Regions from separate parts of the Echinicola strongylocentroti genome, predicted to be linked through region 1. Evidence: riboswitches for the same ligand, from Rfam matches in the RefSeq annotation. Region 1 holds a riboswitch; each other region holds the start of a gene.

Region 1 (7,536 bases):
TGGAGGAGGAAGAGTTCTGGTCTACGAATATTTCTCCTCGAATGGTAATCCCTCTCCTAAAATTAACCAAGAAGTAGCGGGAGCATCGGCTGTTTACTACTACGAAGACTAACAAGGATACTACACTCTCCTCTATTCCAAAAGGTGTCCTGAGCGATCAGGCACCTTTTCATTTTCACACCAATTTACACCAATAACCAACCTTTCATTTCCTTTCGATAAAGACGATCATTCATTATTGATTTTTTCTTGGCCACACCTGTACAAGAGCTAAAAACTCATTTCTCTATCGATTTAATAGGGTTTATAAAGGTGATTATTTTTTAAAAACTCTTTTTCGAATACTTGCAAATTAAAAAATTCGATTGTTACTTTGTGGCATCCTTTTACTTTTTAGTAAGTCGAAGGATTTATACAGAAGAGGTGAGAGACAGGCTCGTAGACCCTCTGGCAACCTGGAAAATCCAAGGTGCCAATTCCTGCCGAATGTGAATATCCGCATTTGGAAATATAAATTCTTAAATAATGAATTTTATAAAAAGGATACACACAGCAATACAACTTCATACACCAATCATCATCGAGTTTCTTTTTGTCAAAAGGGATAATTTCATACATCGCCGAATGTGCATGTGTATGTGCAACTAAGCACCCTTCTCTTGTCCTTACCGGACACTATACTTCTTTTATCCCCATTATTGATGATCCCAGTTGACTGAAGTCAACGCTAAATTAAGAGTAAGAAAATGAATCTAACATCACCGTATCTGATTACCGATATGACCCAAGAAATTTTCCACTGCGAAGAGGAACTACCACTTGAATCAGGTGAATCATTGCCAGGATTCGATATTAGTTATACTACTCAAGGGCACTTGACCCCACAAAAAGACAATGTCATCTGGGTACTGCATGCCCTTACCGGAGATGCGAATGTACACGAATGGTGGAGCGGTCTTGTAGGGGAAGACAAATTCTTCGATCCCACCAAGTACTTTATCGTCTGTGCCAACTTGCTCGGATCATGCTATGGCTCTACCCAACCGCTCAGCAAAAACCCAAAAACTGAAAAACCATATTATTATGATTTCCCCAATCTGTCCACACGCGACATGGCCAAGGCCTTCGACCAACTACGACAGCATTTGGGAATTCAGAAAATTGATACCATAATAGGCGGATCTCTTGGTGGTCAAGTAGCTCTTGAATGGTCCTATAACTTACAAGAACAGGTAAGAAAGACAATCATCGTGGCATCCAACGCCAAGACATCCCCTTGGACGATCGGCTTCAATGAAGCCCAAAGAATGGCCATCGAATCAGACAATACTTGGGGGCAAAACTCTCCTGATGCAGGCAAAAAAGGACTGGAAGCGGCACGCGCCATCGGTATGCTCAGCTATCGTCACCAGGAAATTTTCCATACCAGCCAAGCCGAAACAGAGGAAAAAACGGATCACTTCCGAGTGAGTTCATACTTGCGATACCAAGGCCAAAAACTCTCCAATCGATTTAACGCCCTCTCCTACTGGGTGCTCACCAAAGCCATGGACAGCCATGACCTGGGCAGAGGCAGAGGAGGAACAGCCAAGGCGCTTTCGGAAATCAAATCCAAGGTACTTTCCATTGGGATCAATACCGACTTGCTCTTTACCAAAGAAGAGTCGCAGTTTATCAGTAAAAATGTCCCCAACGGCACTTATCGAGAGATTTCTTCCATCTATGGCCATGACGCATTTTTGGTGGAAAACGAACAATTAAATTATATTTTAACCTCTTTTTACCTAGAAAACAATGACTAACCGCATTGGTTTGTTTGGCTTTGGAGTGGTCGGCCAAGGATATTATGAAATCGCTAAAAATGACCGCCCCGAGCTTTTACCTGAAACGATTGTCGTACAAAATAAAAACAAAGAACGAGATCATTCACTACAATTTTCTTTTGACCCAACGGACATTTTGGATGCCCCTTGTGACATTGGAATAGAGCTCATATCTGATCCTGTGCAGGCTTATGATTATGTCAATAGCCTTTTAAAATCAGGAAAGAAAGTCATTTCAGCAAACAAAAAAATGCTTGCTGCCCATCTACCAGAGCTTTTGGAACTGGAAAAAGCCTACGGTGGAAGCCTTCTCTATGAAGCATCTGCTGCAGCAGGCATCCCCATCATCACTTGCTTGGATTGTCACTTTGCGGGCGATCACATTAGCAAGCTCCAAGGCATTCTCAATGGGTCTTCCAACTACATTCTATCCCGATTATTTCAGGATGATCTTAGCTTACAAGAGGCCGTAAAACTGGCCCAAGAAAATGGGTTTGCGGAAGCAGATCCCACCTTGGACATCAATGGAAGCGATGTCAGCAGCAAGTTGACCATTCTTGGCCTACATGCTTTTGGAAAGTATATTCCTGAAGGAGAAATCTTGACCATTGGGGTGCAGCATGTGCATGCCGCAGACGTGACGCTGGCCAAGTCCCTGGGCTTAAAGATCAAGCTGATCGCCACAGCCCAAAAGGATAAAGACGGCCTAAGCCTACACATCCTTCCTACCTTGGTCAGCGCCAATGATCCGTTGTTCTTGGTAGAAAATGAATACAATGCTGCTAAAGTGACTTCCCAAAACCTTGGTGAACAATTCTTCCAAGGGAAAGGCGCTGGAAGCTTACCGACCGGGGCTTCCGTATACGCAGACTTGACCAAGGCGGAAAAAGGCTATGGCTACAGCTATGATAAGCTCAATGGTAAAAAAGTCACTCCCGAACAACCACAATCCGCTTCCTTGGAAGTAATCATCAGCGCAGACAGTCAAGAAGCCCTGAAACCGATGACAGACGGAATCTCCATCCATCAAGCCAATGGAAAATACTGGGCCATCAGTACTGTTTCTACTGCAGAGCTGATCAAACAGCTCCCCGTCATAGAAACCAATAAGCTCTCAATCATAGCGCTCAATAATACCGTTAGTAAAGAAAATGTCCTTGCCCAAATCCAACAGCAGGAAACCGTTAATATAAATTAGTCATCACAAAACCTTTAGGCCACTTAAAGAGCAGGGACATGTGTTTTTTCCATTGTTTTAGCTAACTTAAAGACATGGGTTACTCGCAGATCAAAGAAACATGTCTCTATATCCCTGACTTGGATCAGGCGGAGGAGTTTTATCACAACAAACTAGGTATGCCGGTAATTTCCAAAGAGGAAGACCGGCATATTTTTTTTAGGTGCGGCAGTTCAGTACTGTTGTGTTTCATCCCCGAAGCTACCAAAAACGAAAAGAACCTCCCTCCTCACTATGCCAAAGGCAAGCAGCACATCGCCTTTGAAGTAGCAGCAAGTGCCTATCCAAATAGTAAAGCGGAGCTGATCGAAAAGGGTATTGTTATCACCCATGAACAAGAGTGGAAAGACGGGTTGGAAAGCTGCTATTTCGAAGACCCTTTTGGTCATGTGCTGGAGATCGTGCCCAAGGGGATCTGGGAGTAGCGTGTTTTTTTAAAATTCCGGCGGGAATAGCTTCCTTGAGTCCATCAGTGTGTAGAAAATTGATAACGGTTTCATTCACCTCATTACAAACCAAGCGACAGCTGAATGAAAGTGGGTAACCTCTTTTCCATTTGACTAGATCACTTCGTCGCTTACTCCTCACGATGAACGGATCGGGCGCTATTACTTCCAGAAGTCTGCATTGTCCACTCCTGCTTCTTTGGCTTTAAAAACAGGGTCTTTACCAGCTTTAAGTTGTCTTCTATAATCCTCAAAAGTCTTCATGGCCGGTTTTCTGAGCAGTAATATTGCGATCACATTTAGCCAAGCCATTAAGCCTACGCCAATATCCCCAAGCATCCATGCCACCTTGGCCGTCTTGATCGTACCATAAAATGTCGCTCCCAGGATCATGATCCTTAATGCCCAGAGACTCCAAGGCCGATCTTGGAGACGGTTGAGATAACTTAAATTGGTTTCAGCAATATAGTAATAAGCCATAATGGTCGTAAAGGCAAAAAACAAGAGAGAAACAGCTACAAAACCGCTTCCTAAATCCGGAAAATGTGTAGCCACTGCATATTGGGTATACTCTGGACCTACTGCCACTCCCGGAAGGTGCTCTACGATAAAGCCTCCTTCTGGATTGATGACATTATACTGACCGGTAAATAGAATCATCAAAGCGGTGGCCGTGCACACAAATAAGGTATCCACATACACCGAAAACGCCTGAACCAATCCTTGCTTGGCGGGATGACTCACCTCTGCTGCTGCGGCTGCATGGGGAGCAGTACCCTGTCCGGCCTCATTGGAATAAATGCCACGCTTCACCCCCCAAGCAATCGCCATCCCAAACACACCACTGAATGCTGCCTCAAGGTTAAATGCCGATTTTATAATCACCATTAACACACCTGGGACCTCAGCGATATTAGCCCCAATGATCACAAGCGCCATCAAAATATATGCTGCCGCCATAAAAGGCACCACCACCTCTGCCACTTTGGAGATTCGCTTCACCCCTCCAATGATGATCAAAGCCAGAAAAAAGGTGATGATAAGCCCAGTATATTCTACCGGTACACCAAAGGCATTCTGCACACTAAGCGCAATGCTATTGCTCTGTACGCCTGGCATGAGGAGGGTCATGCTGATGATGGTCGCAAAAGCAAAAAGCATCGCATACCATCTTACGCCCAGGCCCTTTTCGATGTAATATGCCGGGCCACCACGATATTGCCCATTATTCACTTCCTTAAAGACTTGGCCCAAGGTAGATTCCACAAAAGCAGAAGCTCCACCCAAAAAAGCAATCACCCACATCCAAAAGACCGCACCAGGACCTCCCATCGCTATGGCCATCGCCACTCCGGCTATATTTCCTGTGCCTACCCTGCCAGAAATGGCAATGGCAAACGCCTGAAAAGACGACACCCCCTTTTCGGAAGATTCTCCCTTAAAGAGTAATTTGAACATTTCCTTCAGGTAAGTCACCTGCAAAAACCGGGTTCTGACAGAGAAATACACTCCAGCAGCCAGACAAAGCCCAATCAGGGCATAACTCCATACGATATTATTGACGACTTCTACAATCTCTTTCATAACGGGGGACTAAACTTCGCTTTCCGATTAAGCTTTTATAAATGGGTTATTATAAATCAAGGTTCCAAATAAAAGAAAAAAATCTCACTTTAATCGAAATAATATTCCATACAATCAGTTAATTTGTGTAAGTGGTAAAAATCACATAAAATTTACGCCACCGTCGTTCGTTATACAGGCATGTTTTCAGTGGTTTCATTTTAATCCAATATCATTGGTTTAATACAGATACCTGATTAATTTTGGAGGAATTCATAGCAGCATGGGCAAATCTTCAAGAAAAAAGAAAAGATTAGGGAATTTTAAATTTATGAGTGTGCTCTTCAGCACTACTCTCTCGCTTTTTATAGTGGGGCTTTTTGGTGTGATCGTCATTCAGGCAAAAACCCTGACATCCATCATTCGTGAAAACATAGAAGTTCAGGTGTTTTTACATAAAAACCTGTCCGATTCTGATCAAGCAAAGATTGGAAAAGCCCTGGAAAACAAACCCTACCTTTTGAAAAAAGATGATGGTGCGCAATTGTCCTTTATCTCTGCAGACGAAGCTGCCGAAACCTTCCTGAAAGACACAGGTGAGGATTTCGGTAAGTTCCTTGATGACAACCCCTTGCGTGATAGCTATGTTCTCTCTATCAATGAGGAATACCAAACCTCAGATAAAATGGAAAACATCGTGGCAGAGATCCAAAAGATAAACGGGGTATTTGAAGTGACTTACATGAACGACCTCGTCGAATCCATCAATAAAAACCTAATGAAAGTCAGTATTGTTCTTGGGGCTTTTATCCTAATATTGGTCATTACTGTAATTATTTTGATCAATAACACCATCCGCCTCGCTCTCTTCAGTCAGCGGTTCCTGATCAGAAGCATGCAGCTAGTGGGTGCCACCAGAGGTTTTATCAGGAAGCCCTTTCTCAATCGATCCTTTCTTTTCGGGACATTGGCAGGCATCATTTCCTCTGCCATGCTCTACGGCCTTATTCAATATACCAAAGCCAACATAGATGGATTTGCATTGCTCCAAAATAACCGAATGCAGCTGATACTCTTTGGAGGTCTGGTGCTACTTGGCGCCATACTTTCCTTTTTCAGCACCCTCAGGGCAGTTAATAAATATTTACGAATGTCTTTAGACGAACTTTATTAAGATGAACAACTTACCTTTTTCAAAAAAAAATTACCTACTCATGCTTATTGGTATAGCCATAATCGTAGTGGGATTTATCATTATTGGTCTGGACAGCGCGCCACACGGATTCGGTTTTATGGGACTTACATTGGGGCCATTGGTTACCCTTTTCGGTTTCATATTTGAGTTTTATGCCATTTTTTACAAATCAAAATCGGAAGAATAAATGACCATCATAGAAGCGATTATCCTGGGCATCATTCAGGGATTAACTGAGTTTTTGCCTGTTTCCAGTAGTGGCCATATCGAGCTAGGGTCCTTTTTACTGAACGTCCAAGCAGCCGACAACCTACTCTTTACAGTAGTAGTCCATGCTGCCACAGCACTTAGTACGATTGTGGTATTCCGAAAAGACATCGCTGCCATCATCAAGGACCTTTTCAAATTCCAATGGAATGACGGCACCCAATTCATCGCCAAGATCCTTCTTTCCATGATTCCGATTGGTGTGATCGGGGTCATGTTTGAAGACCAGATCGAGATGCTCTTTGGTGGAAAGATCGTATTCGTGGGAGCTATGCTTTTGGTGACAGCTGCTTTGCTTGCCTTTTCGCATTTTGCCTCCAAGAGAGATGGGAACGTTACTTTTCCAAAAGCACTGGTCATTGGCATTGCCCAGACCATTGCCATTATGCCAGGCATTAGCCGGTCCGGCTCTACCATTGCCACGGCTTTGCTCATCGGGGTAGAAAAAGAAAGGGCTACACGATTTTCTTTTTTGATGGTGCTATTGCCTATATTGGGAGCATCAGGCATCAAACTGCTCAAATACCTGGAAGACCCCAGTTTAGCTGCCGGGATCTCTATGCCCGTTTTATCTGCTGGTTTTATCGCTGCTTTTGTGGCAGGATTGGCAGCATGTATTTGGATGATCAATATAGTAAAGAAAGGCAAACTCATTTATTTTGCCGTGTATTGTGCCATTGTCGGCTTGATCGCTGTCATTGGCGGACTAACGATGTAAAATGGAAACACCTTACGGAGAAGTATTTCTGGTCAACAAACCTTATCGCTGGACCTCTTTTGATGTGGTCAAAAAAATCAGAAACACCCTCAAAATCAAAAAAGTAGGCCATGCGGGCACCTTGGATCCGCTGGCAACGGGATTATTGATCATTTGTGCTGGCAAAAAGACCAAAAGTATCAATGATTTCATGGGACAGGAAAAAGAATACACGGGGACCTTTGTCCTTGGAAAAACCACGGCTTCCTTCGACTTGGAACAGGAAGTAGAAGATGTAGCAGATCCTT
Region 2 (7,536 bases), 600 kb from region 1:
CTGGTTTTAACTATTAAGGACAGCGTGATCTGGTAATATCTTCCAAGATTGGGTACATAATCCTTGTAAAAATGATAGCCATTCCGTATTAAAATTTTATTTTTGACCTGAAATTTGACCAGATGAGGACGATAATTGCCATTCTTATCCTGTTTTGCTTTACCGAGCAGGCTTGGGCCCAACAACATAAAGGCTACCAACGTACCAGTTTTAATGCGTACTATGGTACTTCTGGTGCCAATCTGCAAGGGCTGGACGAGTTATTGGAGAATCACGGACAAGCACCTTTGCCCAATAGCTATAATACCTATGGTCTTAGCTATCAAACACGTTTTAACGATTTTATCATCGGGGCCGAGATATACCAAAACAATGGGATAGAAACCCCATTTAATGAATACAATATCGATTATCGGACTACAAGGGCCTTCTTGAACTTTGGCTACAGTTTTACTGAGGAAGGGAAGTTTCACCTTATCCATTATATGTCTATCGGTATGGGGTATTTGAATTTTGAAATGCTTAACGACCGAGAAGGTGAGTCAATGGAGGAGTTCCTGAAAGCTCCTGCCCATGGTTTTATCCTAAGACAGAATGACATCAACAAAGGCAGTCAGTTCATGGGAGGCTTTCTGACAGAAATCGGTTTTGAGCTGGGCTATGACCTTGGGCTGTTGCCTAGTGAGGAAGTGATTACCCTGATAGCTAAAATAGGCTATTCCTTTAATCCATTTGAAGAATCTTGGACCATTAATGGGATGACATTCGATGACCTACAGAGCGGAGCTTTTGTACGCTTGGGAGCGGGGCTTAGCTTACCGGAGAAGAACTATTTTTACAGAGATGCTTCTCTTGGCATCCATTTGATTACCGGAATACATTTTACAAAACCCAATGACCTAAACCAACACCTAGAGAACAACGGGTACCAGCAATTGGATGGGATTCCAAAAAATATAGGGATCAAGCTACTCGGTGAAAACAGAGGATTTCTCTATGGCATTGACTTGTTTAATCTCAACATGGAAGGAGAGGCCAATCAAGATTACGGGCATAGTTTGAGCAGCTTGAGAATATACGGGAGTCTAGGGGGGAAGCTCTTGGACATCTATAATTGGGAAGTGGGCGCCCTTGGTGGTATCGGCTACGCCAATGTACGTTATAGTTTATTGCATAAGCGCAAGCTATCATTCCCTGATTTGATAGACTTGCCAGATTATGATGGAGAATTGAGAAATGGAGGAATAATGGCCAAGCCTGAAGTGTACCTTTCCAAAGTATTCCCACTTTCAAAAAAGACAAAACTGTCCTTAGTAGGTACCGTCTACGGTGGGTATGAGATACCGCTTGGAAGCTATGAATTAGGTGGAGTAAGTATGTCCAATTTCATGGCCAATCCCTATCTACAGTTGGGCGTAGGCATCAGACCATAATACATATTCCGGGTTAAACGGGGGCTAAGCCTATGGTGTTCTATGATCTACCTGGTTATCCAAATAAATGAGCCGCCTTGCCATCTGGGCTAATGTGTCAGTCAAAGATACAGGTCTATATTTCCCGAAATAAATTCCTGAATTTGCAATTTTTTTCCACCAATTCATGTTAACTTTGGACTTGCTTATCGAGAAAGACTGAGGGAAGGGCCCTATGACGTCTTAGCAACCTGATCAGACAAGGTGCTAACTCCCATCCTGAGCTTGTCAGGAAAAGATGAGCGGTAGATAATCACCTGCTTTTCTATCGGTTCTTTGCTCGGTACAGCTTTTAATACAAACAATGAGCATGAATACACGAACTGATATATTACTTCAGCAAATTGAAAAAAAGATTCTCATCCTAGATGGAGCGATGGGAACAATGATCCAGCGGTACAAACTGGAAGAAGAAGATTTTAGGACACCTGCTTTAAATGGGCATCATAAATCCCTAAAAGGGAATAACGATCTACTGTCCCTCTCCCGGCCAAAAATCATTCGGGAGATCCACGATACCTACTTGGATGCTGGGGCAGACATCATCGAAACCAATACGTTCAGCAGTACTAGCATTGCGCAGGAGGATTATGATCTTTCACATTTGGCATATGAGCTCAATGTGGAAGCTGCAAAAATCGCTAAAGAGTCGGCTATGGCCTATAGTCAAAAGACCCCAGAACAACCTCGTTTTGTGGCGGGAGCTGTAGGGCCTACCAATAGGACGGCTTCTATCTCTCCAGATGTCAATGATCCCGGTTATCGGGCAGTTAACTTCGACCAACTTTCGGAAGCTTATGCAGAGCAGATAAAAGGCCTTATTGACGGAGGTGTTGATATTCTGTTGGTAGAGACGATCTTTGATACGTTGAATGCCAAAGCTGCGTTGTTTGCCATTCAGGAGGTCTTCGAGGAAAAAGGGCTACCATTGGCACCAGAGGATGGTGGGATCCCTGTCATGATCTCTGGCACTATCACGGATGCTTCAGGAAGGACCCTCAGTGGACAGACCACCGAGGCATTCTTGATTTCAGTATCGCATGTTCCACTAATGAGCATTGGGCTTAACTGTGCCCTAGGTGCCAAAGAGCTCAGGCCTTACTTAAAAGTATTGGCCGAAAAGGCACCATTTTATGTCAGTGCCTATCCTAATGCCGGACTTCCCAATGAGTTTGGGCAATATGACCAGACCTCCCAAGAAATGGCCGATCAGGTAGAAGAGTTTCTGAAAGATGGGTTGATCAATATTTTAGGGGGGTGTTGTGGCACTACGCCCGAACATATCCGTGTCATTGGCGAAGTAAGTAAAAAGTACCAGCCAAGAAAATTAGCATTTACATTAGAAGAAGAATAGTGGGAATGGATAATAAAGTTAACAACAGCCAGCTCAAATTATCGGGGCTGGAGCCATTGGTTTTTACTCCGGAATTGAATTTTGTCAATATCGGTGAACGTACCAATGTAACGGGTTCGAAAAAATTTGCCCGTCTGATCCTAAACGGGCAGTTTGACGAAGCCCTGGAAGTAGCGCTGGACCAAGTGAGGGGCGGAGCGCAGGTATTGGATGTGTGCATGGATGAAGGGATGCTGGACGGTGAAGCCGCCATGGTAAAATACCTGAACCTCCTGGCTTCAGAGCCTGAAATCAGTAGGATCCCCATCGTAGTCGATAGCTCTAAGTGGAACATCATCGTCGCTGGATTGAAATGTATCCAAGGCAAGGGAATCGTCAACTCCATCAGTTTGAAAAATGGAGAGGAAGAATATATTCACCAAGCAAAGACCATTAAAAAGTTTGGTGCAGCGGTGGTGGTAATGGCCTTTGATGAAGATGGCCAGGCAGATACCTATCAGCGGCGAATAGATATATGTCAAAGGAGTTATGATATTCTGGTAAATGAGGTGAAATTCAATCCTCAGGATATCATTTTTGATCCCAACATATTTCCAGTGGCTACTGGAATGGAAGAACACCGCAGGAATGCCATTGACTTTTTCATGGCCACAAAGTGGATCAAAGAAAACCTGCCAGGTGCCAAAGTGAGTGGGGGAGTCAGCAATGTGAGTTTTTCTTTCAGGGGAAATAACCCTGTCCGTGAAGCCATGCATGCGGCGTTTCTGTACCACGCTATCCAACATGGCATGGACATGGGGATTGTCAATCCGGCAATGCTGGAAGTATATGACGACATCCCCAAAGACCTGTTAGAGCATGTGGAAGATGTGTTGTGGGACAAAAGGGACGATGCCACTGAGCGCTTGCTGGAGTTTGCAGAAACGGTCAAATCATCCGGTAAAAAGGAAGTCGCCAACGAATCTTGGAGATCAGAACCGGTCCAGAAGCGCATGGAGCATTCTTTGGTAAAAGGCATCATTGATCATATCGAAAGTGATGCTGAAGAAGCCCGCCAACTTCTAAAAAGTCCTTTGAAGGTCATCGAGGGGCCATTGATGGATGGTATGAATGTGGTGGGTGATCTTTTTGGTTCTGGAAAGATGTTTTTGCCCCAAGTGGTAAAATCAGCACGGGTGATGAAAAAAGCAGTGGCTTACCTGGAGCCATTTATGCCAAAGGCCGGAGATGCGGATTTTAATGAAGAAAAGAGCTCGATCAAAAAAGTACTGCTGGCCACGGTAAAAGGTGACGTCCATGATATAGGCAAGAATATCGTAGGCGTGGTCTTGGCCTGTAACAGCTACCAGATCATAGATCTTGGCGTCATGGTAGATGCGCAGACGATCATTGATGAGGCCATTAAGAATGATGTAGACATTATCGGTCTGAGTGGATTGATTACGCCGTCATTAGATGAGATGGTGAATGTGGCATCTGAGATGGAAAGACAGGGCATGAAGCTGCCATTGCTGATCGGGGGCGCTACGACAAGTAGGATTCACACTGCGGTAAAAATTGATCCTGTGTACAGTGGCACAGTGGTTCATGTACTGGACGCTTCTAAGTCCGTGCCCGTGGCCGGAGAAGCGATCAGTGAAGATACGAGGGAAGCCTATCACCAAAAGATCAAGGCTACTTACGCAGAACTCAGAGAAAGCCACCAAGCCAAACAAGAAGCCAAAAAACTGGCAACTTATGAAGAGGCCAAGGCGAATCCAGTGCCTATTGATTGGAAAGATTATGAACCTGTAAAGCCTGCGAAAATAGGCAAGACTGTTCTTGACTTGGATTTAAGTGTATTGAGAAAATACATCGATTGGACTCCGTTTTTCAGCACATGGATGCTATCTGGAAAGTACCCAAAAATCCTAAAAGATGAAGTAGTGGGAGTCCAAGCCCAAAAGCTATTTGATGAAGCGAATGCCATGCTTGACGAGGCCATTGCCGAAAGATGGCTTAAAGCCAAGGCGGTAGTTGGCCTATATCCTATAAAAAGAACAGGCGATGACCTCGCAATTTTGGATGAACACGGGCAGGAATCGGGGACCTCATTCCATTTCTTGCGCCAGCAAGGCAGAAAAGGTAAAGGTGTACCCAATCGCTCATTAGCAGATTATCTACATCCAGAGAAAGTGGATTATTTTGGTGGCTTTGCGGTTACCGCAGGATTGGACATGGATCAAAAGGTCAATGCCTTCAAAGCAGAAGGGGATGACTATAACGTGATCATGCTTAAGGCGATTGGTGATAGACTTGCCGAAGCAGCAGCAGAATATATGCATGAAGTGGTAAGGAAGGACCTGTGGGGTTATGCCCAAGCAGAACATTTGGACAATGATCAATTGATCAAAGAGTCCTATACTGGGATCCGTCCGGCACCGGGATATCCTGCTTGTCCGGAGCATTCCGAAAAAACGACACTGTTTGACTTACTAGAAGTAGAGGAGCGCATTGGAATTAAGCTTACGGATAGCTTCGCTATGGTTCCCACGTCTTCAGTGAGTGGATTTTATTTTGGCCATCCGGAAAGTAAATATTTTGGATTGGGCAAGATCGGAGAGGATCAGGTGGAGAGTTATGCCAAACGAAAGGGCGTATCCAAGGAACAGGCAGAAAAATGGCTTTCACCTAATTTAGCCTATACTCCAAGACTTAAGCCAGTAATGGAATAACCCCTAATTTATAGTAAAAAACACCAATACAGCCCGGTTTCCCAATAAGCCGGTGCTGTGTTACACTATATCAACCATAATTTAACCGATGAAAGTAACTGAACACATCAAGCAAGCCAAAAGTACACTTTTCTCTTTCGAGATTTTGCCTCCTCTAAAAGGGCAAAGTCTTAATGACATGTTGGATGGTATTTCTCCCTTAATGGACTTTAATCCCCCCTTCATAGATGTTACCTATCATCGGGAAGAGTATATTTATAAAAAGCATTCTAATGGACTTTTGGAAAAAGTAAGTACCCGAAAACGTCCAGGAACAGTAGGGATCTGCGCGGCCTTGATGAACCGCTTCAACGTAGATACGGTGCCTCACATATTATGTGGTGGGTTCAATAAAGAGGAGACTGAAAATGTCCTTATTGATCTGAATTTTATTGGCGTAGAAAATGTCCTGGCACTACGGGGGGATGCACCAAAATCCGAAGGAAGATTTGTCCCCGAAGAGGGAGGTCATCATTATTCCAATGAGTTAGTAGAACAAATCGTAGGCATGAACCATGGCCGTTATCTGCATGAAGAAACAGAAACAGGTTTCCAGACTGATTTCTGTGTTGGAGTGGCCGGGTATCCTGAAAAACATTTCGAGGCACCAAGTTTTAAGTTTGATCTGAAATACCTAAAAGCAAAAGTCGATGCTGGTGCTGAGTACATCGTGACACAGATGTTTTTTGACAACCAGAAATATTTTGAATTCGTCAAGCAGGTAAGGGAAGCAGGGATAACCATCCCGATTATACCAGGTCTCAAGCCGATTACGACATTAAGACAAATCACGGTCTTGCCAAGCATTTTCTTCTTGGATTTGCCGGATCAGTTGATGGATGAATTGGAAAAATGCAAGGATAATGCGGCGGTCCGCCAAGTAGGTATCGAGTGGGCCATTCAGCAAAGTAAAGAATTGGTCGAGTTTGGCGTGCCTTGTCTACATTACTACACCATGAGCAAAGCCAGCACGGTTCACAAAGTAGCCAGTGCCGTTTTTTAGTGTAAGGCCTATGCTGAAATTGCCACGTAATCGCACTTGGTAAATTAAACCCAGCTTATGCATATTTCGGGTCAAAATGTCAACAGCACGGAATAGTATGTAATCCTGCAGAATTATCTACAGGATTACATACGTCTGCTACCTTCAGAGGTAGTGTAAGACCGTAATAAATAGTCCAATGGGTATTGCAGGTTTTTTGAATAAGGAATATAGGATTAACATTGACAACTTTCGATTTCGATATATTTTTTTGATTATACGCTTTCATGCCAGTAGTTTTTATTTCTCGCGGAACGCACAGAAAACCCAGAATGAAACAACGTTTTTATGAGATTTCCATGGTTTCTGTGAGGACCTATTTCATATCAACGTGATTACTGGTATCATTGAGGATATACCTATTTTTTTTTCTACAGATAGTAAAGGGTACTTTCTTTAACCCGGATTATGCGTTAGGAATCGTAGAGAGAGCTGAAATTGCAAGAAAATCAGTTAGTTTGGAGGCATTAGCGTAGCACCGCTACGGTTATGCCGAAAACTAAAGTGAAACGGCTGATTTTGAAGCAGTTTCAGGTCGCAACAGATAGGCTAATGCATATTTCGGGTTTAACCCGGTTTATGCATCATTTCCTTTCATTTTTTATATAAGCGGGAGATAAGTTTTCCAAATTGTTGTTATATTGGACATTAATATTATTAATCTATTAAGCCTATATGTTACCCAATAAGTTCGTGATTTCTGCTGTAGTGGCAGGTAGTATTTTGCTGTTTAATGCAAAAAGCATTGTATATTCTGATTCATTTGAGCCATATAAGCAGGAAATCCCTCATACTGATCTGATTTTTGGAATGGCTCCTATTCCTGCTGGAGAATTTGTAATGGGTAGCCCAGGGGATGAGGAAGGAAGGAAGGAGGATGAAGGGCCACAGCGAACCGTTTCGGTGGATGCATTT
Region 3 (7,536 bases), 2.0 Mb from region 1:
TTATCTCCATCACCATCGTGATAGCAGCGGTTTTTTTACCTGTCGGCTTCTTGGAAGGTCCCGTGGGAGTATTCTATCAAGAGTTTGCCTATACCATCATCTTTGCCGTGTTGATATCAGCTGTCAATGCACTTACATTAGTCCCTGTCTTAAGCGTTCTTATCCTAAAAGAAAAAGATCCTAAAAAAACAAAAAGAAGAATTCCACTCATAGAAAGGATCCGAAGTTCACGTGCCGCATACACCGCCAAAAACCTTCGGGACAAAGGACTACAGAAATTCGACAGTGCTTTTGATAAATTTACCGACAAATACCTCAAAGTCGTAAAATGGGCCATCCTGCATAAATGGTGGACAATGGGCGGGCTCGTCATGGTTTCCGGACTCACCTTTTTCCTTGCCACCACCACACCAAAAGGATTTATTCCCACCGAGGATGATAATTTCCTGATTTTTGCCTTGACCATGCCTGAGGGATCATCACTTCACCGTACCAATCTGGTCTTGAGACAAGCCGATTCACTCTTGAGAGAAGAAAAAGCCGTATCAAGTGTCAACACCGTTTCTGGGTACAATATCGTGGATGACTCAGAAAGTTCCTCTACAGGACTGGGCTATATCAAGCTCAAGAAAATCAGTGAACGAGGAAGTCCAAAAGAAATCGGCGAACTGGTCAAACACCTTACCAACAAACTGGGCGTCCTGAGTGAGGCAAAAATCAACATCTACCCCCGCCCCACTGTACAGGGTTTTGGTAATTTCGACGGTGTGCAGATCGTTCTTCAGGATTATTCGGATGGAGATTATGGGGAGTTTGGTCTGCTGATCAATGAATTTATAGCCGAGCTGACCAAACAAGAGGAAATTGAAAAAGCCTTCACCTCTTACAACCCTAATTTCCCCCAGTATAAAATCAATATCGATTACGAAAAAGCCAAATCCATGGGCATCAGTGTCAAGGACATGATGTTCACCATCCAGTCCAATTTTGGCCGGACCAGGGTCGGGGATTTCAACAGGTTTACTCGGCAGTACATGGTATATATGCAATCGGACATTCAATACAGGGAAACACCTGATGCCATTAATTCGATCATGGTAAAAAATGACCAAGGAGAAATGGTACCCCTGAACACCTTTGTAAAACTGGAAGAAACCTATGGGCCAGAAACGGTCTTCCGCTACAACCTTTACAGTGCTGCAAGAATCAACATTACTCCTGCAAAGGGGTACAGTACTGGGGACGCTATGAATGTTATTGAAGAATTGACCGAAAGCAAGCTCCCCGCCAACCTAGGATTTGAATGGACAGGAATGAGCTTGGAAGAGAAGAAATCCGGGTCCAATACCACGATGATATTCATCATCAGCATCGTATTGATCTACTTCATTCTTGCTGCGCAGTACGAAAGTTTCTGGCTGCCCATGGCGGTAATCCTATCTCTTCCTGCGGGTATCTTAGGAGTATTTGTATTCATAAACCTTGCTGGTATAGATAATAACATCTATGTACAGGTAGGCCTGGTAATGCTCGTTGGTCTACTGGCAAAAAATGCGATCCTTATCGTGGAGTTTGTCTCCCAAAAACGGAAAGAAGGCCTTAATGTGGCTGATGCCGTCATAGAGGCTTGCGCCCTCAGGATCCGCCCTATTCTGATGACTTCTTTTGCCTTTACGGCAGGATTGGTTCCGTTGATGTTCTCGGTGGGTTCTTCCGCCCAAGGCACCAAATCAGTAAGTATTGGCACAGCGGGCGGAATGATATTCGGCATATCACTGGGAGTCATATTCATTCCTGTACTGGCATATATTTTCCAACAAATCCAGGACAATTACAAGATTGAAACGATTGAACAAGAAGACCTATGAATTCAATAAGAAAACTCATTCCCTTTGCACTGGTCGTGGCCGTAATGGCCAGCTGCAAAGTGGGACAAAACTATAAAAGACCAGACATCGATTTTCCTGACACCTATCACGGAGGGGACAGCCTACGTGATAGTTTACTCCAAGGGAAAAAAAACATGGCTTCGGTCAATTGGAAGGATTTTTTTAAGGACTCCACTTTAGTAGTTCTTATTGATTCTGCATTGGACAATAACTTGGATATGCGCAAAGGCAGAATGGAAATGGACATCGGCTATCAAAACCTCCTGCAATCCAAAGCCAACTTCTTACCGTCGTTGGGAGCATCTCCATTTAAGTACAACAGGGAATATTATTCTGAATATTACAATAATTATGGCTCCAATCGGGCGAGAAGGAATCATGGTGACGATATCCCCACTACCTTCTATACGGAGCGGAAAGAATATGTTTCTTCACTACAGGCCAGCTGGGAACTGGATATATGGGGCAAACTGAGATGGCAGAAAGAAGCAGCAAGGGCCGAATACATGAAAAGCCAAGAATTCCAAAAGGCCTTACAAACTGCCTTGGTAGCGGAGGTCGCCTCCACCTACCTGAACATGCTAATGCTAAAATCACAGCTCACTGTCTCCAAACGCAATTATGAATTGGGAAAAAACACCCTGAGAATCGTAGAACTGCAATTCGATGCCGGTGAGACCACTTCTCTAGCCGTCCAACAGACCAAATCGCAGATGCTACGGGCAAAAGCCCTTATTCCCGAACTCGAACGGGAATATGCCATCCAAGAAACCCGTCTCAATGAACTGATGGGAAGATCACCACAAGAACTGGATGTCAACCATCATTTGGAGGACATCACTTTTGACAGCACTTATCAAACTGGTGTACCGATAGCACTTATCCAAAACCGCCCTGACATAGCTGCTTCAGAATATAACCTCATCGTGAGCAATGCCAGAGTAGGCATCACCAAAGCCATGAAATACCCTTCCCTGACCATCAGTGGAGGAATCGGCCTGAACTCTTACCAAATCCAACATTTCCTAGATCCACTCGGGGCAGGCTTTGCGATGCTAAATGGTGCCATCTTTCAACCCATATTCCAAAACAGAAAGCTAAAGACCAATCACCTGATTGCTATCAATGAGAGGGAAATTTCACAATTGGATTTCAAGGAAAAAATCATCAATGCTGTCGGTGAAGTGTCCAATGCCTTGGTCACAATTGAAAAGCTTCAAGAAAGACACGCCATCGCCGCCGAACGACTTGAAGTAACCAATAAAGGTGTAAAAGATGCATTCCTGCTCTTCCAAGGGGGATATGCAAGTTACCTTGAAATCATCAATGCCCAAGAGGATGCGCTTGAAAACCAAATGGAATTGGTAAGGCTTAAAACGCAACTTGCCATTGCCAACGTCGAACTTTATCGTAGTCTTGGCGGAGGTTGGAAGTAACCTAGCGTTCGTATAATCGATTGATAATCGATTTTATTCTCGAACTCAAGTAAAACCCAGAAGTAATGCCGTTTAGTTAAACCCGGAATATGCATTAGCCTATCTGTTGCGACCTTAAACTGCTTCAAAATCAGCCGTTTCACTTTAGTTTTCGGCATAACCGTAGCGGTGCTACGCTAATGCCTCCAAACTAACTGATTTTCTTGCAATTTCAGCTCTCACTACGATTCCTAATGCATAATCCGGGTTAAAAATTAGGGCGCCCCTATGATACGGATGATTAACTATCCCAAAGGAACTCCCTGTTGAACCCGAAAAGAAGAATAGTGCATACCAAAAAAGAACCCTTGCCGGAATGACAAGGGTTCTTTTATTATGGTTATTAGTGATGGTTTATCGTAATGTTTATTTGCTCAATTCATTAAAGAGCAACTTCTCTTCCAATCGGTGTTTCTCCTGATTGACCAGTACTTTTCTTAACACTTGCTTGAACCTGATTTCTTCATTGACAATTTTGAAAATCTTTTCCAAATATCGCTTCGCTACTTCCTCGTTCTTTTTATAAAATTTCAAGGTAAAGCTCCTGTTCTCATGGATATTCTCCAGGTAAATTTCCTTAGGCTGTCCTGCCAAAACGATCCCACGGAAAAAGGCATATTGTGCTGCCAAATTCCCTTTCAGGGTAAAATAGATTGCTTGGAATTTTTTATTGGCATCAGCATAGTTCTGGAATCCAAAAGATCCTTGACCTTGTAGCTGGACAAATTCATTATTTTCCAACCAATCATAAGCTGTCAGCGAAGTGGCTTCTACTGCCTCGTTTCTACTTACGGACTGGAAGCTGAAAATTTTGTTTTGCTGTACTGAATTGGTATAGTTAGAAGCTATTGCTGTCATGGTTTCTTAATTTGTGATGGTTACTAGTTAATTTTTTCTGCGGATTTGCTGCGATCAGCAACAACATCTTTTTGGCTCTTTTAGCAGGTTCTGCATTCGAATTGATCGTCTCATGGCTTTTACATTTATAGGTCCTCAAATGATTTCGGCAGGATTTAGCACCTTTTCTCTTATAAGAGGGATAGGTTGCTATAGGTTCTTAGAGCCTGTTCTCTCCCCTATTCTTTATAAATCAGCTACTGAGCTTACTCCGCTTTTCGCTAATAACTACTTCAAAGGTACAACATTTTTCTACAAAAACTAATTTCCCTATAGAATTTGTAGGGAATTATTTTTTTCACTCTAATATATCCCTTAGCCATTACAATCTTAACGGAATTGCGAACGTCCTCAACCCTATTATTTATTTGTAATTTAGTGTATTTTTATGTTGAAAAACAGCATTTCCAGCTATCTTATCGTTACAATAAACACCAACATTTTAACATACAGGTATTCTTATACCCGGTTTATGCATTAGGAATCGTGATGAGGTTTGAAACTGCAAGAAAATCAGGCTGTTTGGAGATTGAGGCATAGCACCGCTATGGTGAAATCGAAAACAGCAGCGAAGCGACTGATTTTGAAGTAGGTTCATACCGCAATAGATAGGCTAATGCATATTCCGGGTTAAAAACCAAGTGTACGAATGAGAGAACCAACCCAACCTTCTATGCGACAAACGAAACCATCAGGATATCATCCATGTTCACCACCCAGCTACCAGAGCAAACGCATTTAACATTATTTCGTGTAAGGCAGCTATCATCCGTGCCGCTGGCACTCCTTCTGGAGGTGGAGGAGACCTTAACATCCAGCAGATGAATCCGCAGGTTACTAAATCCATCGTGCCGCTGGCACTTCACCCCTGTTGGTACATTAGGATAGCAGCAGCCTGTCGCGGCAAATGCTGAAAGAGCAAGGACATCAGTTGATTTAGAGGACCAATAAAGTATCGCAACTGTCTGCCCAAGTGGGGAATGATTTAGATAAGTTTAACCCGGAATATCAATGTCGTTTAGTTAAGAAGGTTTTCCAATACGGATCGTCCATTGAGAGAATTATGGTTTTAATCCATGGACTTTTAAAACATATACAAAATGGATCCGCCTTGCAGCTATTGGGCGTTAAGAAATTAAAAAGCGGGTGGGCAAGAAGGCAGGCTTGTTTGACGAAATGCTGGCCAAAAAGAATGTTGGCAGCTAAAAAGGAGGAGTTTGCCTGCATGAGGGAGGGTTTTTATTTTAGGCCATTAGATGCACAGCGGCGGGGTTTTTTGGTTACTTTTTTGACCTGCAGCAAAAAAGTAACAAAGGTAAAGAGATGAATACTATCTTAGAATTTAGCAAGAAAAATAATTAAACCAATATTTCCAGATACACACTAACTAAGCGACATTGCCCGGAATATGCATTAGCCTATCTATTACGGCCTGATCCGCCGCGGCGGACAAAATCAGTCGCTTCGATGTGAGTCCATTATTCGACCGTTGAAGCATTCGGTTTTGGGACAGTTGATGGGGGTAAGAAAATGAGTTCGCTCGTACAGTGGACAAGCGAGATCCACTCATTTTTAGCCCATAGGAACGGCAGCTATATATTCAAGCTGGGATACTTTTTTAAAATGCTTCCGCCCTGATCGATCTACCCACTCATTCCCCTATAACCTGCCAACCTTTAGAACCTCCCTCTCCCATAAATGCACAATTTTGACTACTTTTGTGGCAATAAATTCTTTGAAAGGATTTGCCCAATATAACAAACTAGAGATTTACCCATTATGAGAAATATAAAGCTTGTAGAAGTACGGTCAGAACTTGCCGCAGGTACTAGGGGTGCCAGCTTGGGAATTGATGCGCTAAAAGTGGCCAGCTTGGGAAAAAAGTCGGATTTCTTCACCCGATTTGACCCCATCAATGTGCCGGATGCAAACAATTACCTCTGGAAAAACAACCCCTACCCAAACGCCAAATACGTCGATGGGGTCTATGAGGTCCTAGGGAATGTCCATGACACGATCAAAGCACTACGCTTGGAAAAGAAATTTCCCATTGTACTGGCTGGAGATCATTCGACGGCTGCGGGCACCATCATGGGAATTAAGGCTGCCGACCCTGAAAAGCGGCTTGGTGTGATTTGGATTGACGCCCATGCTGACATCCACAGCCCCTATACCAGCCCATCTGGCAATATGCACGGTATGCCGCTAGGGATGTGTTTACAAGAGGACAACCTCGAGTGCCAGGAAAAAAAGCCTACAGCGGAAGAGATCGAATATTGGGAAAAGATCAAAAAAATCGGAGGAGATTCCCCTAAGATCAATGCGGAAGACATCGTTTATATCGCTGTGCGAGATACCGAAGAACCCGAAAACCACCTGATCAAAAAACATGGAATCAGAAACTTTACCACCAAAGAAGTCCGTGAAAATGGCGTGGTGAAGATTTCGGAAGAGGCATTGGCCATCCTCAGCAACTGTGACCAAATTTACATTTCGTTTGATGTAGATAGCATGGACAGCGCCATCTCTGCGGGTACAGGGACTCCGGTCCCAGATGGACTCACCGTAGATGAAGCCATAAAACTCAATACGGAATTGATAAAAGACAAGCGAGTTTGCTGTTGGGAAATTGTGGAGGTAAACCCTACCTTGGACTCGGAGAACATCATGGCCAAAAACGCCTTTGAAGTACTCGAATCCACTACCAAATCCCTTGTCAGCAACTTTTAAGTTTAAAAAAAATACGCAATTGATCCGAAGAGGATCAGACGAAGTTATTATAATATAAAAAAGAATGACGATTCAAGAACAGATACTGGAAACCATCAGTAAAGCATTTGCACAAGCTTTTGACCATCAGGTGGCCCCTGAGTCACTCGCCTTACAGCCTACCCGAAAGGAATTTGAAGGAAATTACACCTTTGTGCTATTCCCATTCCTGAAGTTTACCAAAATGAAACCTGAAGATAGCGGCGAAAAAATAGGGCAGTACTTGGTCGAAAATTGTGAAGCCGTAAGTGCTTTTAATGTGGTAAAAGGATTCTTGAACATTTCTGTCAACGAACAGTCTTGGATGGCTGTTTTCCAAGCACTCTACCAAAACGAGCAACTTGGCCAGTTGCCACCAAAAAACCAAAAGGTCATGGTGGAGTTTAGCTCTCCCAACACCAACAAACCGCTTCATTTGGGGCACTTGAGAAATAATTTCCTTGGATTTTCCGTTGCCGAAATCCTCCAAGCCAATGGCTACGAGGTCATCAAAGCCAACTTGGTCA

Evidence for each region. A riboswitch is a leader RNA that binds a small molecule or an ion and turns the genes downstream of it on or off. The one in region 1 is predicted to bind S-adenosylmethionine.
Region 2: it holds a riboswitch for S-adenosylmethionine, as region 1 does, so the genes downstream of both, DN752_RS23855 (homocysteine S-methyltransferase family protein) here and metX (homoserine O-acetyltransferase MetX) in region 1, are expected to answer to the same signal.
Region 3: it holds a riboswitch for S-adenosylmethionine, as region 1 does, so the genes downstream of both, DN752_RS18340 (hypothetical protein) here and metX (homoserine O-acetyltransferase MetX) in region 1, are expected to answer to the same signal.

The regions. Positions count from the first base shown of each region.
Region 1 is NZ_CP030041.1:464,387-471,922, forward strand. Features, by position in the region: gene DN752_RS01730 (hypothetical protein) at 1-112, shown strand, start outside; SAM riboswitch class I at 408-517, shown strand; gene metX (homoserine O-acetyltransferase MetX) at 747-1,802, shown strand; gene DN752_RS01740 (homoserine dehydrogenase) at 1,795-3,021, shown strand; gene DN752_RS01745 (VOC family protein) at 3,096-3,485, shown strand; gene DN752_RS01750 (alanine/glycine:cation symporter family protein) at 3,669-5,090, opposite strand; gene DN752_RS01755 (cell division protein FtsX) at 5,353-6,243, shown strand; gene DN752_RS01760 (DUF3098 domain-containing protein) at 6,245-6,451, shown strand; gene DN752_RS01765 (undecaprenyl-diphosphate phosphatase) at 6,452-7,249, shown strand; gene truB (tRNA pseudouridine(55) synthase TruB) at 7,251-7,536, shown strand, end outside.
Region 2 is NZ_CP030041.1:6,115,566-6,123,101, forward strand. Features, by position in the region: gene DN752_RS23850 (hypothetical protein) at 123-1,433, shown strand; SAM riboswitch class I at 1,616-1,717, shown strand; gene DN752_RS23855 (homocysteine S-methyltransferase family protein) at 1,783-2,826, shown strand; gene metH (methionine synthase) at 2,832-5,540, shown strand; gene metF (methylenetetrahydrofolate reductase [NAD(P)H]) at 5,629-6,582, shown strand; gene DN752_RS23870 (formylglycine-generating enzyme family protein) at 7,297-7,536, shown strand, end outside.
Region 3 is NZ_CP030041.1:4,671,443-4,678,978, reverse strand. Features, by position in the region: gene DN752_RS18350 (efflux RND transporter permease subunit) at 1-1,868, shown strand, start outside; gene DN752_RS18345 (TolC family protein) at 1,865-3,325, shown strand; gene DN752_RS18340 (hypothetical protein) at 3,731-4,222, opposite strand; SAM riboswitch class I at 4,345-4,456, opposite strand; gene DN752_RS18330 (arginase) at 6,041-6,991, shown strand; gene argS (arginine--tRNA ligase) at 7,056-7,536, shown strand, end outside.